Regions from separate parts of the Anaerostipes sp. 494a genome, predicted to be linked through region 1. Evidence: predicted binding sites of a transcription regulator. Region 1 holds the regulator's gene; the other holds the start of a gene.
What was found. Region 1 encodes Rex, which represses fermentation and respiration genes when NADH is low (regulators of the CRP and FNR family bind a similar motif). Its sites were predicted from a motif close to ATTGTTAANTANTTAACAAT; they were not measured.

Region 1 (8,079 bases):
TGCCATATTTGCAACTTCTTCAACAGAAATATGGTTTTCGCCATCATTTCCAACTAAGGTGACATCATCCATAACAGATACTCCTTCAATATCTGTTACATCTACCATAAACTGATCCATACAGATTCTTCCGATAATCGGAGCATACTGTCCATGTATCAAAACCCGTCCTTTGGAAGACAAAGCTCTTGGATATCCATCCGCATATCCAACTGGAATTGTAGCAATCTTTGTTTTTCTTTTTGTAATAAACGTATGATTATAGCTGACTCCTTCACCAGGTTCCACTTCCTTTACATGTACAATATGTGTCTTTAAGGACATAGCCGGTTTTAAATTTAAGACATCCTTAGCCACTTCTTCTGACGGATATAAACCATAGGTAATAATACCTGAACGTACCATATCCATTCTCCACTGATCCATATCAATAATGGAAGCGCTGTTGGAAACATGTTTAACCGGAATATCAATATTCTGTTCTTCCAGCCACCCTATAAATTTATCATATTCAGCTTTTTGTTTTTTTGCAGAATCCTTATTTTCTTCATCTGCACAGGCAAAATGTGTAAAAATACCTTCAATTTTAATATTAGGAAGCTTAGAGATCTTTATAACAGTTTCCAGAGATTCTTTTGTAGGCTTAAATCCAATGCGATTCATTCCAGTATCAAGTTTAATATGCACTTTTGCATCTTTTCCCAGTGCAACTGCTATTTTTGACAAGGATTCTGCCATTTCATAACAAAATACCGTTGGCTGGATTTCATATTGAATCAAAGCACCATATTGATACTCAGAGGTATATCCTAAAATTACGATAGGCTGTTTAATTCCATGATTTCTAAGAGTAATTCCTTCTTCAATGATGGCAACTGCAAATGCATCTACACCAATTTCATTTAAGGCTTTTGCAATAGGCACTGCTCCATGTCCATATCCGTCAGCTTTAATAACTGGCATAACTTTTACATCTGGTCCTATTACTCTTTTTACTTCGTTTATATTATTGCAGATTGCATCCAGATCGATAACTGCATGCACCCGGTAATACTGATTCATATTCTCCTCCTGTTACATCTTTTATGTGTTTTAAAATATCTGACGCTATCATGCTATATGGACCCTTTTCATCTCTTGCGGCATTTCCTGCAAGTCCATGAAGATACACACCCTTTATGGCTGCCTCATAGGAAGACATTCCAGAACCAAGAAGCCCGGCAATCATTCCAGCCAGAACATCTCCGCTTCCGCCTGTTGCCATTCCATGATTTCCACTTTGATTGATATATAGCAAATGAGATTTTTCTGTCACTACTGTTGCTGCATCTTTTAACACAGCCGTTCCATGGTACTTTCGGGCAATGTCCTCTGCTGCCTGACAGATATCTTTTTTTATTTCTTCCAGCGGCTTTGACAACAGTCTGGCACCTTCCATAAGATGAGGTGTCAAAATAAGACCGTATTCATATTGTACATCCATTTGATACCTGCTGATAGTATTCAACCCATCTGCATCGATGATCAATGGCTTTTTCCCATGCTCCATTATATACTGTAGCATATCTCTGGTCTGTTCTGATACCCCGATTCCCGGTCCAAACAAAATACAGTCACACCATTCCAAAGATTCTTTCAGCTGGTTTCTTGTTCCAAAAAGGCACTCTGGCAGCCTTGTTTGTAATATTCCTCGGTTTGATTCGTCAGAAAGAATCTTTACCAGTCCGGCTCCCATTCTTAAAGCAGCTTCTCCTGCAAAAGCCGCTGCTCCTGACATGGTTTCATTACCTGTTATCATAAGGATTTTACCATAAGTTCCTTTATTGGAATCATTGGCCCTCGGCGGCATTATATTCCTTTCATCCGCAAATGTAAAGGCACTTGCATATTCTTGTATGGTCTGATCATGAAATCCAATAGATACCAGTTTTGTAATACCACAATAATCTTTGCCCGGATACAGCAAATGACCTCTTTTTAATCCTCCAAATGTCACTGTTACATCAGCATTCACTGCACAGCCAAGAACTTTCCCGCTGTCTCCGCTGATTCCAGAAGGAATATCAATGGAAATAACTTTCTTTCCAGACTGATTAATCTGTTGAATTACCTCTTTGAAAATGCCTCCTACTTCTCTTGATAGACCCACACCAAAGATTCCTTCAACCAAAAAATCATATTTTTCATATTTCACATCATCAACAGGATAAAATCCTAGATTTTCTAAAATTGAAAGTTGCAGTTTTAAATCTTTTGAAGCCTTTTCTACATTTCCAACAATAGTAAAATCTATCCTATATTTCTGTTCAAGGAGAATCCTTGCCGCAGCCAGTGCATCTCCTCCATTATTTCCTGTACCTGCAATTATCAAAATACGACTTTCTTTTTTCGCATATTCTTTCACCACATTTGCCACAGCCTCTGAAGCTCTCTCCATTAACACTAAGCCCGGAATTCCTATTTGATCAATAGTTTTTCTATCAATATCCTGCATTTCTTTATTTGTCAAAACATATTTCATAAGCACTCTCCTATCGCAAATGCCTGTGTATATTTCCCTGTATTTGTAATGGAAATATGAATTTTTTCAATTTTAAGATTTTCCGCCATTTTTTCTGCCTGTCCATACAATTTTACATATGGTTTACCTTTATGATCTCTAAGTACTTCTATCTCATTTGCTTCTACACCGAAAAAGCCGGTCCCAAATACTTTGGAAACGGCTTCCTTTACAGCAAAATTACCAGCTAAAGTCGTAGCATTATTATTTGCATCGGATAATTCATTTGTCGTAAATATTCGATTCAGAGTTTTATGCCTTGAGATCATTTTCTGAATCCTGCTGATTTCTACCAGATCTGTTCCTATCCCGACAATCATCTTTCTTACTCTCCATTCTCTTCCCGATTATGTATATTGTAAGTCAATGTCATTAAACTTTCAGCAAGATGTACATTTTCTACTGTAACATTTTCCGGAAGATGCAAATCCACTGGAGCGAAGTTCCAAAATCCTCGAATACCCCATTCAACCATCTTTTTAGCTATACTTGGAGCCTGGTCTTTTGGAAGTGTCAATGCTGCAATCTTGATATTATGGTGTTTGATATAATCTTCCATATCATCAATATCCAGCACTTTAACTCCACGAACAGAAATACCTATCAGTTTTGGATTGACATCAAATAACGCCATTACTTTGTATCCATAATCTTCATTGAATGACTGATAATTCGCAAGGGCCTGTCCCAGGTTTCCTGCTCCGACAATGATCATATCATTTCTCTTATCCAGCCCTAAAATTTTTCCAATTTCGGTGTACAGATTTTCCACATTATATCCGTAGCCCTGTTGTCCAAATCCTCCAAAATTATTTAAATCCTGGCGTATCTGAGATGCTGTTACCATCATACGTTCACTCAGTTCCTTAGAAGAAATTCTGGTAATATTTTTTGCCTTTAATGCACCAAGATATCGGAAATATCTTGGAAGACGTTTTATTACAGCTGATGAAATATTTTTATTTGTATTTCCCATTTTATTTCCTCCAAACTTTATTTCTATTTTAATTATATAAGATTGTCTAATAACTGTCAATCTTTCTCATTAGTTTCCAAATGAAAATTATTCCATTTTATATGAAAATATGATATTCTGAATTCTAGTGTCTTCATTGAAAATAATATTTTATATAATAGAAGGAGTTATTGACTTATGATTTTATCATGCCAGAATATTTGTAAAACATTTGTCGAAAAACCTGTTTTACAGAATATTTCATTCCACTTAAATGAAAATGACCGACTGGCGATTATCGGATATAACGGTGCAGGAAAATCCACATTATTAAAAATTCTCGTTGGAGAAATAAGTGCAGATGACGGAGAAGTATCCATGAAAAAAGATACATCTCTAGGATATCTGGCACAGCATCAGAATCATAGCTTTCACCATACAATCTTTGATGAACTGCTTTCCGTAAAGCAGGAAATAATTGAACTGGACCATGAAATGCGAACATGCGAACACGAAATGCAACATTTAAGTGGTGAAGAACTTGAGCAGAAAATGAAACAATATACCAATGCCACCCATCGTTTTGAACAGTTAAATGGATTTGCATACAAAAGTGAAATTACCGGGATTTTAAAAGGACTTGGATTTTGTGAAGAAGATTTCCAGAAACAGATCAGTACATTATCAGGAGGGCAAATGACACGTGTAGCCCTCGGAAAACTTCTATTGAAAAATCCTGATGTTTTATTACTGGACGAGCCTACCAATCATCTGGATGTAGAATCCATTCGATGGCTGGAAAATTACCTGTCCCATTATAACGGAGCGGTGATTATCGTATCCCATGACCGCTATTTTCTTGACAAGATTGTCAACAAAGTTATGGAAATCGAACTGGGAAAATCTATGCTTTTTGATGGAAATTATTCTCAATTTATTCAAAAACGAGATCAGATCAAAGCTATCCGCCAAAAGGAATATGAAAATCAGCAGCAGGAAATTAAACACCAGCAGGAAGTTATCAAAAAACTAAAGCAATTTAATCGCGAAAAATCCATTCGACGTGCTGAAAGTCGCGAAAAAGCCTTAAATAAGATGGAAATTCTTGAGAAACCAATGGAATATAATTCTGATATGCGTCTTATCATTGAACCTGAAGTAATCAGCGGTAATGATGTTCTGACATTAAAAGATGTGAAAAAATCATTCGGCTCAAAGCCTCTGTTTGATCATATCAGCTGTAATATTTTTAGAGGTGAACGTGTTGCTCTGATCGGACCAAATGGTACTGGAAAAACAACATTATTGAAAATCATATGTAAAAAGATCAGTAAAAACAGTGGTCTGATTCAGCTTGGGGCTGGTGTATCTATCGGATATTATGACCAGGCTCAAGATAACCTGGACGATTCAAAAACAATTTTTGATGAAATATCCGACTCATATCCAGACCTTACAAATACAAAAATACGAAATACTCTGGCAGCATTTCTGTTTTATGGAGAAGATGTTTTTCGACCGATATCTTCTTTAAGCGGAGGAGAAAAAGGGCGTGTATCTCTGGCAAAACTAATGCTTTCTCATGCCAATTTTCTGATTCTGGACGAGCCTACAAACCATTTGGATATCCATTCAAAAGAAATATTGGAATCTGCCATGAACGCTTATACAGGAACAATTTTTTACGTTTCTCATGATCGCTATTTTATTAACAAAACATCTACCCGTATTCTTGAAATTTCTGATAGCGGATTGACATCTTATACTGGTAATTATCAGGATTATTTAAAACAAAAAGAAAAAGAAGCCATTATTACTGCAGATAATAACCCGGCAGAAGAAATCACGGAATCCAAGCTTGACTGGCAGCAGCAGAAAGAACTTCAGGCAAAACAGCGGAAAAAGGAAAATCGCCTAAAAAAAGTCGAAGAACAAATCACACAGCTAGAAGAACGCCAGTCTGAGATTGAAGAACAAATGGCACTGCCAGAAATTGCTACAGATGTTGCAAAACTAATGGAGCTCGGTAATGAGCAGGCTTCTATTACTGATTCTCTGGAAGAATTGTATGAAGAATGGGAAACCCTTTGCTAATTTTGTAAAAAGGGGTATAATTAGAGAAATCATAATAATTATATGGAGGTTATCATGAAATTATTATCCTTTGTAGTACCTTGCTATAACTCTCAGGAATATATGCGTCACTGCATTGACACACTTTTACCAGGTGGCGAAAATGTTGAAATTTTAATCGTTAATGATGGTTCTTCTGATCATACTGCAGCAATTGCAGATGAATATCAGAGAAAATATCCTACTATTTGCCGTGCCATCCACCAGGAGAATAAAGGACACGGCGGCGCAGTCAATGCCGGAATTGCCAATGCCACCGGCATATACTTAAAAGTTGTAGACAGCGATGACTGGGTTAATCAGGCAGCCTATGACAAAATCATGGATACTTTATCTAGTTTCTATGAAAAAGGAACTGTTCTTGACATGCTTCTTGCAAACTATGTTTACGAAAAACAGGGTGCCAGAAAAAAAACTGTTATCCATTATCGTCATGCCATTCCTCACAATAAAGTATTCTGCTGGAATGATGTAAAACGATTTCCTATTGGACAGTATATTCTTATGCATTCTGTTATTTATCGTACAGCACTGCTTCGGGAATGCCAGCTAAAACTTCCAGAACATACATTTTATGTTGACAACATTTATGTATATAAACCACTTCCATATGTAAAAAACATGTATTATCTGGATGTAAATTTCTACCGCTATTTTATCGGTCGAGATGATCAGTCTGTAAACGAAATAAATATGATTAAGAGAATCGATCAGCAGTTTTTAGTTACAAAAATCATGATTGATTATATGGCTGGTTTCAACATCACCACCAAACCTCTTGCCCGTTATATGCGGCATTATCTGTCTATCATCATGTGTATTTCTTCTATTATTGCCTTGAAATCAGGCAAGCCGGAGCATATTCAGATGAAGAAAGAATTATGGAAATATCTATATGATAAAGATAAATCTCTTTATCGTAAAATTCGCCACAGCATTGTTGGCTATGCAGTAAATCTTCCAGGAAGAGGCGGAAGAAAAACAACCATTGGTATATACAAAGCCGCGAGAAAATTTATCGGTTTTAATTAATTTTCTCACCCCACATCTGATGTATCCTTTTTCTCTGCTGTACGTATTCTATAATATAACAGTAGGGAGAAATCTATGTTACAATCCATCTCAGAACAAATTCATGCAGATCTTGCTCATAAACAGGGTCTTATGGGAAAAGGAATCGGTATTGCTTTTCTGGATACCGGTCTTTTTCCCCATAAAGACTTTGCTCCAGCTGATCATCGTATTGCTGCATTTATTGACTTTGTTAATCATAAAACCAAATACTATGACGACAATGGACATGGTACTCATATTACCGGAATAGCAGCTTCTTCCTGTCCTTATGGCAATGATATTCTTGGGATTGCTCCGAAATCACACATTATCTCATTAAAAGTTTTAAATTCTTTTGGAAATGGTATTCCATCCGCTTTTATCCGCGGTCTGGATTGGATTCATACAAACTATCAGAGTTATGATATTCGAATCGTAAACATCTCCATAGGCACTGCGCAAACCAACGAAGATGAATCTTCCAGAGAGATTCTTCGCTATGTGGATCAATTATGGGATGATGGTCTTATCGTTTGTATTGCCGGAGGCAATCACGGTCCAGGTCCTCAGAGTATCTCTATTCCCGGAAACAGCAGAAAAATCATCACCGTTGGTTCCAGCGATGACTTTATGAAAATCATAGGTAATTACCGTTTTTCCAGTCACTATTCCGGAAGAGGACCAACTCGTTCTTGTGTTATGAAACCTGATGTTGTAGCACCAGGAACAAATATTTATTCCTGCAGTATCAACAACCACTACACTATAAAAAGCGGTACTTCAATGGCAACCCCTGTGGTTTCCGGTGCAATGGCACTTTTAATCGAAAAATATCCATATTACACCAATAAAGACGCAAAACTAAAATTAAAAAACAATTGCGACCAATTAAAAACCCCCAGACACCATCAGGGCTGGGGGAAAATCAATCTAAAAAAATTATTAGACCTATAACAGGAATTCACACAATACCTGATTGCTGATAAGAATTCCTTTTTCCGTCAATGATAACATATCATCCTTTTCTTTCATCCATCCGCAGCCTATGGCTTTCTCTATTACATTCCTATAAAAATAATTCATAGGCTGATGGAATTTTTGCCTAAATTCTGTTCTTGATACCCCTTTGGTTTTACGAAGCCCCAAAAACATAAATTCTTCTATTTGTGCTTCCAAGGTTAAGGGTTTGGTTTCTTCAAACACTTTTGGAAAATAATCGGTTGCCAGATATTCATTCATAGAAAAAGAATTTTCAAAACGTTTTTCATCCAGATATGAAGCTGCATTAAGTCCTACTCCCAGATAAGGAATCTGTGACCAGTAACCCAGATTATGTATACACTCATAGCCCGGCTTGGCATAGTTAGATATCTCATAC
Region 2 (8,079 bases), 340 kb from region 1:
TTTTACTTATTACTCAATAAAATCAGAGTTTATTTCTTTCTTCGATATTGCCATAAAACTATTTTTTCCAGATATCGTTTTAATACAATCTGTATCTCTTCTTTTGGATGAATCGGTTTCACCAGAATACTATGAATTCCTGTTCGATTTGCTCCATATACATCTGTGAACAACTGATCTCCAACAAACAAAGTATTATTTTTATTGGTCCCCATCTTCTTCATTGCTTTCTGGTATCCTTTTACACTCGGTTTATTGGCCTTATATATATAATTCCGCCCTCCTACATCCTGGCAGAATTTCTTCACACGAGGTTCCTTGTTATTACTGGTAAAACAAAACTCAAAACCTATATGTTTCAGCTTTTGAAATAAAGCTTTGGCTTTGTCATCTGCTGGTGCATTATGTGGAACCAATGTATTGTCAACATCAAAAATCACTCCACGATAGCCTTCCTGATAATATCGTTCAAAATCAATGTCATATGTACTTCTTATATCCTCAGATGGATAAAATTTCTGAAACATTACTTATCTCCATTCTTTTCCTTTTATTTCTTCATTTTATAACAGTATGCTTTATTGTGCAATACAAATTAAAATTTATTCTTTTTTGTAGCAAAACGCATGTCACTGATTGTAACATGCGTTTTTTATTTCATTAGGAAAAATCTGTTATTCTAAAGTGTAAAAATCTTTCCAGCTTATATATTATTTTTCATTTAAGTATGCTTTCACAATATCATCTGAGACACTTTTTCTGATACTTTCATAAACACCAGATGCCTCTTTACGAATCTGTTTTTGTGTCTTCTCATCCAGCTTTATAATTTTTGTTCCACTGTCTTTAATAATTTTCATTCGATCCGCAATTCTCGCATCAGATGTTTTTCTCGCATAAACTTTTGCTGTTTCAGATGCTTCATCAATGATTTTCTGCTGCTCTTTGGAAAGACTGTTGTAAAATTCATCGCTAACGATTAAAGAAATATAATGAGGCAGATGATTAGTTTCTACCACATAATCCTGTTGTTCATATAATTTGCTGGATACAATAACTTCATATGGATTTTCCTGTGCATCAATGGTTCCCTGCTGTAGTCCAATATAAACTTCGCTGAAGGTCATAGGTGTTGGATTTGATCCTAAAGATTTCCAAAATGCCAAATGATAACTATTTTCCATAGTACGAATTTTCTGTCCTTTAAAATCACTAATATCTTTCACTTCTTTATTCGTTGACATAACACGGAATCCCTGATCAGCATAACCAAGCAATTTATATCCGCCTTTTTCATACACCTTTTCCATTTTACTATAAAACAGAGGGTTATCAACAGCTGCTCTGGCATCTTCAATATTGGAAAAAGCACTTGGCAAATCAAATACTGCAGTATCTGGCAAAAATGTTACCTGAGGTGCTGTATTCTGCACGACAAAAGGAATATCTCCATCTTTACAGCTTTCCAAAAGTTCTCGATCTCCACCAAGTGTACTATTGGGATATACTTCTATTTTCATTTTCCCGTTACTTAACCTTTTTACTTCCTGAGCAAATTTTTCTGCATAGATCTGCGTTACTGTATCTTCCGGACTTGAAGTTCCCAGAGGCCATGCATATCTTTGTACTTCATCTGAAGATTGCTTTTGCTTGCATCCTGTCATTCCAAATACCAGTGCAACAGTACAAAGAAGTACAAGTCCTTTTTTCCATAATTTCATCTTATGCACCTCCTAATAATACAAGACTAATCTGAGGAATAAATGTAATCAGCAATAACGCAACCAGAAAACAAATAATTAAAGGCAATGCCTTTTTGGCAATTTCCATCACCGGGATATCTGTCAAAGATGAGGCCACAAACAGATTAACTCCAATCGGAGGGGTAACAAATCCAATGGCAAGGTTAACAACCATCATAATTCCAAAATGAATCGGATTCATTCCAATAGCAGTAGCAATCGGTAATAAAATCGGTGTTAAAATCAGGATTGCCGGTGTTGTATCCATTACCATTCCTACAATCAGCAGGAAGATATTAATAACAAGAAGAACAATAATTTTATTGGTAAAGTTTCCTAAAATCCATTCACTAACGGACTGAGGTACTCTCATCAACGTTAAAACTCTGGAAAATGCAACTGATGCTGCCAGAATAAATAAAATCGGTGCATAAGTTCTGACTCCTTCCACCATAACCTGCCACAAATCTTTTACCTTAATAGATTTATATACAAACAGACTTACTGCCACAGAGTAAAATACAGAAATAACTGCTGCTTCTGTAGGCGATGCAACTCCTGAATAGATGCATCCCAAAATAATTACAGGACTTAATAAAGCAAAAAAGCTTTCTTTAAATACTTTTAAAAATCCCTTCTGATGAAGCTCATCTACTGCTTCACTAATTTTTTCTTTATCTTCACCATGTATTCTGCAATAAAAAACTGCATAGAGCATTAGTAAAAGCCCTATAAAAACTCCAGGGACAATTCCTGCAATAAACAGGTCACTGACAGATTCTCCAGATGCCATTCCAAACATAATAAACGGAATACTTGGAGGAATAATGACTCCAAGTCCTCCGGCTACTGCAACAATGGATGTAGCAAATACTTTGTCATATCCAAGTTTTACAAGAATCGGAATTGTCATACTGCCTACTGCCGCCACTGTTGCAGGAGCGGATCCTGAAATTGCTCCATAAAACAGACAGGTAACAATAACTGCACATGGCATTCCTGCTGTTAATTTTCCTATAAAATAAACAAATACATCAAAAATCTTTTTTGAAATTCCACCTTTTGCCATAATCATTCCAGATAAAACGAACATTGGAACAGCAAGAAGAGGAAAACTATCAATTCCACCTAGCATAGATCTAATAACAAACTGTCCACTGGCAGTAAATGATGGATCAAAAGCTCCAGGGAGCACAGATACAATTCCAAGACCAATGGAAATAGGTATCGCAATGATTAAACATACAAAAAAGATAATAAATACAACTAATGCTGACATTCTTCTTCCCCCTTATCTTTCTTTATTGCAATACGGAATTCTATGATCCATCGCTGAATAATACGAAATGCAACTAAAACAAAACTTACCAACGGTGCTGCCTGGATATAATACATTGGAATTCCACATGCGGGACTTACCTGTCCACTTTCAAATGCACTTTTTAAATAAAGTACTGCGTACGGAATTAAATAGAAGAACAAAGCCAGTTCAATAGTATGATTAATTACTTTAAAAATTGCCTGTCCTCTTCTTGAGAACATTCCAACAAACTGTTCGATCTTAATGGAAATACATTTTCTCGTACAATAACTGACACTGATAAATCCTGACCAGATAAACAAGTATCTGGTTATTTCTTCAGACCAAGATAATGATGCACCCAGAGCATATCTTGCAAAAACCTGAATTCCCATAATCAGGGTCATAGCTATAAGCAACATAACCATTAAAAATTCTTCTAAATTTTCATCAAGCCATTTTAACATCTTTTTCCTCTCTCCCTTTTTGAAAAAAATATCATTTTCCAAAAAGTTATTCTTTTAACAACCATACATAATTATACTAGGAATATGCAAACAGCACAAATAAATCCTATCTATTATTTCCATAATATTTCTCTATATATTCAAAAGAGTCAGCACTGCTTGCTGACTCTTTCAAGTCTATTTAAATACATGGCCCTTAAAGACTTTTATGTAATAACTCTAATACTGTCTTCAAATCATCAACACCCATCTGTCCTGGTGCAGATGCTTTTTTCGCAGCACCAAAAGTCAATGCTGAACCAAACACTTCTCCACAAAGGCGGCTGATTACACCTGTTCCTGCCATAGACATTGTAATAATCGGACGATCTGCATATTCGTTGCTCATTTCTTCTGTTGCAGCCAGTAATGTGAGAACATCTTTCTTATTCTGAGGCATAACAGCAATTTTCGGAATATCAGCACCTAAATCCTGCATTTTACGAAGTCTTCCTACAATATCATCTTTGTCTGGAGTTTTATCAAAGTCATGATTAGATGCAACTACTTTAACACCACATTCATGTGCAGCTGCAACGATATCTTTAACAATATCATCTCCAGTAAATACTTCCACATCCACAAGATCTACATATCCTGTTTTAGCTGCTGCAATATTTAATTCTTTATATGGTTCGGCTTCAATTGCTTTCTCTCCACCTTCTTTAGATGTACGGAAAGTAAAAAGAATTGGAGTATCACCTAAAGCATCTCTTAAATCTTTTAATACATCCTCAACCTTAGCAAAATCAAAAACACCTTCAAACCAGTCAACACGCCATTCCACAACATCTACCGGAATGCTGTCAAATGTTTTTGCCTCTGCAATAATTTCATCTTTTGTTACACCAACGATAGGGACACAGATTTTTGGTACCCCTTCGCCGATTTTAATATTTCTTACTTCTACCGGATTCATTGACAATACCTCCTATTGTCTTACTTTATTATTCTGCATCAACATTCTTCAATAATGTACCATATCTCATATTTACAAATAAAGCAAGTACCACACCAATAATAGTAATTACAAGATTCATAACGATTACCTGACTAGATGTCATTTTTGCTGCTGCTGTTAAGATTGTATAGTTACACAAGCTGGATGCAATCATAACTAAACTTGTAATTGTACCTTTGATTTTAGGGAACAGGTCATTTACAGTTGCTGTAGCCATCTGAAGAACTCCACCAGCTGCAGAATAACCAATAACAAATGCACCAATATAACAGATTACAGGTGTTTTAATCACATATACAAGAGCAAGCATCACTACAGAAATTGCCGGATAGATTACCAGGAAGCGAACCTGTTTAAATTTTGTAATTAATAAACTTGTAACTACCAGTGCTACCATTGTTCCAGCAGAATAGTATGTCTGCATAACAGATACGGATTCTGACGGGATTTTGGCGATTTCTGTTCCAAATGTCTGAGCACAGTTTAACCATAACTGGAATGTAGCTGTACTTGTAAAACCAATTAAGATCAATGCAATACTTTCAATAGAGAAATTTGCATTTTTAATATTCTGAATCAGTGATTCAGATTTTCCACTTTCAGATGCTGCTGGGAACGGTGCAAAAATTGCAAGGATTCCAAGAACTCCGATTGCAACACCTGCTACAACTGGAAGCATCAGGTATGACAGGCTTGATCCGGCAACAACACCTAAGAAGAAAGGCATCAGTAACTGTGCAATAGAAATAAAGAATTTGATTCCCATTGTTGCAATCCCTGTATATTTATCAATAATTTCTGCAACTGCAGGATATGTCGCAGTATCCAGGAATGAGTTAGCGATACCACCAAGAACTGCTGCGATGTACGCAATTGTTGTGTTTGGTGAAAATGCAATTCCCACTAAGAAGATCACGTAAGAAGCACATCCGATGATCACTGATAAACGACGTCCTAATTTGTCAGATAAAGGTCCTGCAAACGGAAGGGAAATCAGACGTCCTAAACCTAAAGCTGCTGCAATGGATGTAACTGCCATAACATCAGACAATCCCCACTGGGCTGCCAGCATTTCTTTTACTACCTGCTGACTTAAAATGGAACAACCGATTCCATGGATAAAATAGTTTAAATATAAAATTAGGGCACTTGGTAAATATTTTTTATTCATTATTATTTCCTCTCAGTAAATATTTATCTTATTCTTAATCGTATTTAATATCTAATACTTCTTTCATATGATCAATTGGCATATGTTTTCCTGTCCATAAATGGAAAGCTGCATCTCCCTGGAATAACATCATTCCAAGTCCATTCATTGTTTTACATCCAACTTCTTTTGCCATTTTTAATAAAGCAGTTTCTCTTGGAGCATAGATTGTATCTGTTACAATGAGGTCTGGACGGAAGAAAGATTTATCAGGTACAACTGACTGTCCTTCTAATGGCTTCATTCCAACACCAGTTGCCTGTGCAAATAAATAACTGTCTGCAATTTCTTCTCTTAATTTTTCTTTATCATCCAAATCATAAAGATTAACGATACAGTCAGTGTTAGCACGAATCTTTTCAACTGTCTTTTCCGCATTTTCCCAGAATTTATCTTTAATATTAAAGATTGACATTTCTTTGACACCATCTAATGCTGCCTGGATTTCAATTGCTGTTGCTGCACCACCGGCTCCTGTGATTGTCATTTTCTTACCAATCACATCAATATCATTGTCTTTTAAAGACTGCATATATCCGATACCGTCTGTAATATGTCCAATTAATTTTCCATTGTCGTTGACAATTGTGTTAACTGCTCCTGCCATTTCAGCTGCTGGAGATAACTCATCAAGATACTGTCCTACAACTGTTTTATTTGGCATAGATACATTAGAACCTACCATTTTTAAAGCACGAAGCCCTTTTACCGCATCTTCCAAAGTATCATTATCAACTTCAAATGCAAGGTATGCATAGTCAAGTCCTAAAGTTGCAAATGCTTCATTATGCATTGCTGGTGAGCTGGAATGTCTGATTGGATAAGCCATTAATCCAATTAATTCTGTATGACCTGTGATTCTTTCTGCCATATTTTTTCTCCTTATAAATTCTTTATAGTTTGTTGTGTTCACCCAAAAGTTAATTTTTTAACAACCTTATGGCTATATTATACATCACTTTTATTGATACTTCTAATATATCTTTTGCAAATAATTGATAGCTTTTTGCTATTAATCGTGTTAAAATATTATTAGATATTCACATTATAATAAAGAAATATTTTTCTGGAGGAGTTATGAATTTAAATCAATTATATTATTTTCAAAAAGTTGCTCAATTACAGCATTATCATCAGGCTGCAACTGCATTAAATATATCCCAGCCAAGTTTAAGCCGGTCTATCGCAAATCTGGAAGATGAACTTGGAATCCCTTTATTTAAAAAAAACGGACGTAATATTAAACTGACAAAATATGGGCAGATTTTTCTTGAACATGTAAACCGGATTCTGGAAGAAATAAAAGTTGCCGAAACAAAAATGAAAGCTTTATCAAATGCTTCTGGAGGACATATTGATATCGGTTATGTGTTTCCTCTGGCAAAATCTTATATTCCTCATATGGTTCGCAACTTTCTAAATACTGAGCAGAATAAAGATGTCACTTTTTCTCTTAATCAGGATATTACAAAAAAACTCATCTCCGGTTTAAAGTCCGAAAAATATGATATTATTTTCGGATCTTATGTTCCCGATGAACCTGAAATTGAATTTATTCCTATTATTAATCAGGAAATGGTTATCATTACCCCGGTAGGACACCCTCTCAAAAATAAAAAGCCTATTATAATAGAAGATTTGTTAGATTACCCTGTTATAGGATATGATCATACTTCTGGTCTTGGACGATTTACCAATTCCATTTACCGGCAGAATCACATGAAACCTTCCATTGCCTTTGAAACCCCAGATGAAAATGCCATTGCTTCCCTTGTAGCTGAGAATTTTGGTATTGGATTCGTCGCTCATGTAGAATCTTTACGTGACTATAATGTTGAAATTCTACATCTGGCTAACGTAAAACCATACCATACAGTTTACATGGCATATCTGAAAAATTCTATAATGCTTCCATCTGTCCAGAATTTCATTGACTTTGTTAAAAAAACCATAGATAGATTTTATTAATTTCTCACAAAATATCAATTTGTTAAATATTTGTCTGGATGGTATAATACAGTCATCATTAAAAATCACACCCAAATTTAATGATAACAACCTCACTTATGGAAGATGTAATTATTTGGAGGTTTTTATTTTATGAAATGCAATTATAAGAATATTTTTTCACCACTAACCATTAAAACAATGACCATGAGAAATCGTATTATGATGACTCCTATGGGAACCAACTATGGTGAACAGACTGGTGAAATGAGTTTTTTACACATTGATTATTATACAGAAAGAGCAAAAGGCGGCGTTGGATTAATCATGGTTGAAAATGCAAGTGTTGACTCTCCTCTTGGATCAAATGGTACAACACAGATTCGTATCGATCATGACAATTATATGCCTCG

Region 2: the regulator Rex is predicted to act here: its motif matches at 6,636-6,655, upstream of BHF70_RS01100 (shikimate dehydrogenase).

What each region holds. Positions count from the first base shown of each region.
Region 1 is NZ_MJIF01000001.1:532,038-540,116, forward strand. It holds gene alr (alanine racemase) at 1-1,062, opposite strand, end outside; gene BHF70_RS02810 (bifunctional ADP-dependent NAD(P)H-hydrate dehydratase/NAD(P)H-hydrate epimerase) at 1,007-2,521, opposite strand; gene acpS (holo-ACP synthase) at 2,518-2,880, opposite strand; gene BHF70_RS02820 (redox-sensing transcriptional repressor Rex) at 2,886-3,536, opposite strand; gene BHF70_RS02825 (ABC-F family ATP-binding cassette domain-containing protein) at 3,714-5,609, shown strand; gene BHF70_RS02830 (glycosyltransferase family 2 protein) at 5,664-6,680, shown strand; gene BHF70_RS02835 (S8 family peptidase) at 6,756-7,655, shown strand; gene hemW (radical SAM family heme chaperone HemW) at 7,650-8,079, opposite strand, start outside.
Region 2 is NZ_MJIF01000001.1:193,278-201,356, reverse strand. It holds gene BHF70_RS01130 (YqeG family HAD IIIA-type phosphatase) at 30-527, opposite strand; gene BHF70_RS01125 (TRAP transporter substrate-binding protein) at 711-1,721, opposite strand; gene BHF70_RS01120 (TRAP transporter large permease) at 1,723-3,021, opposite strand; gene BHF70_RS01115 (TRAP transporter small permease) at 3,009-3,509, opposite strand; gene aroD (type I 3-dehydroquinate dehydratase) at 3,706-4,467, opposite strand; gene BHF70_RS01105 (MFS transporter) at 4,496-5,680, opposite strand; gene BHF70_RS01100 (shikimate dehydrogenase) at 5,715-6,590, opposite strand; gene BHF70_RS01095 (LysR family transcriptional regulator) at 6,797-7,687, shown strand; gene BHF70_RS01090 (oxidoreductase) at 7,820-8,079, shown strand, end outside.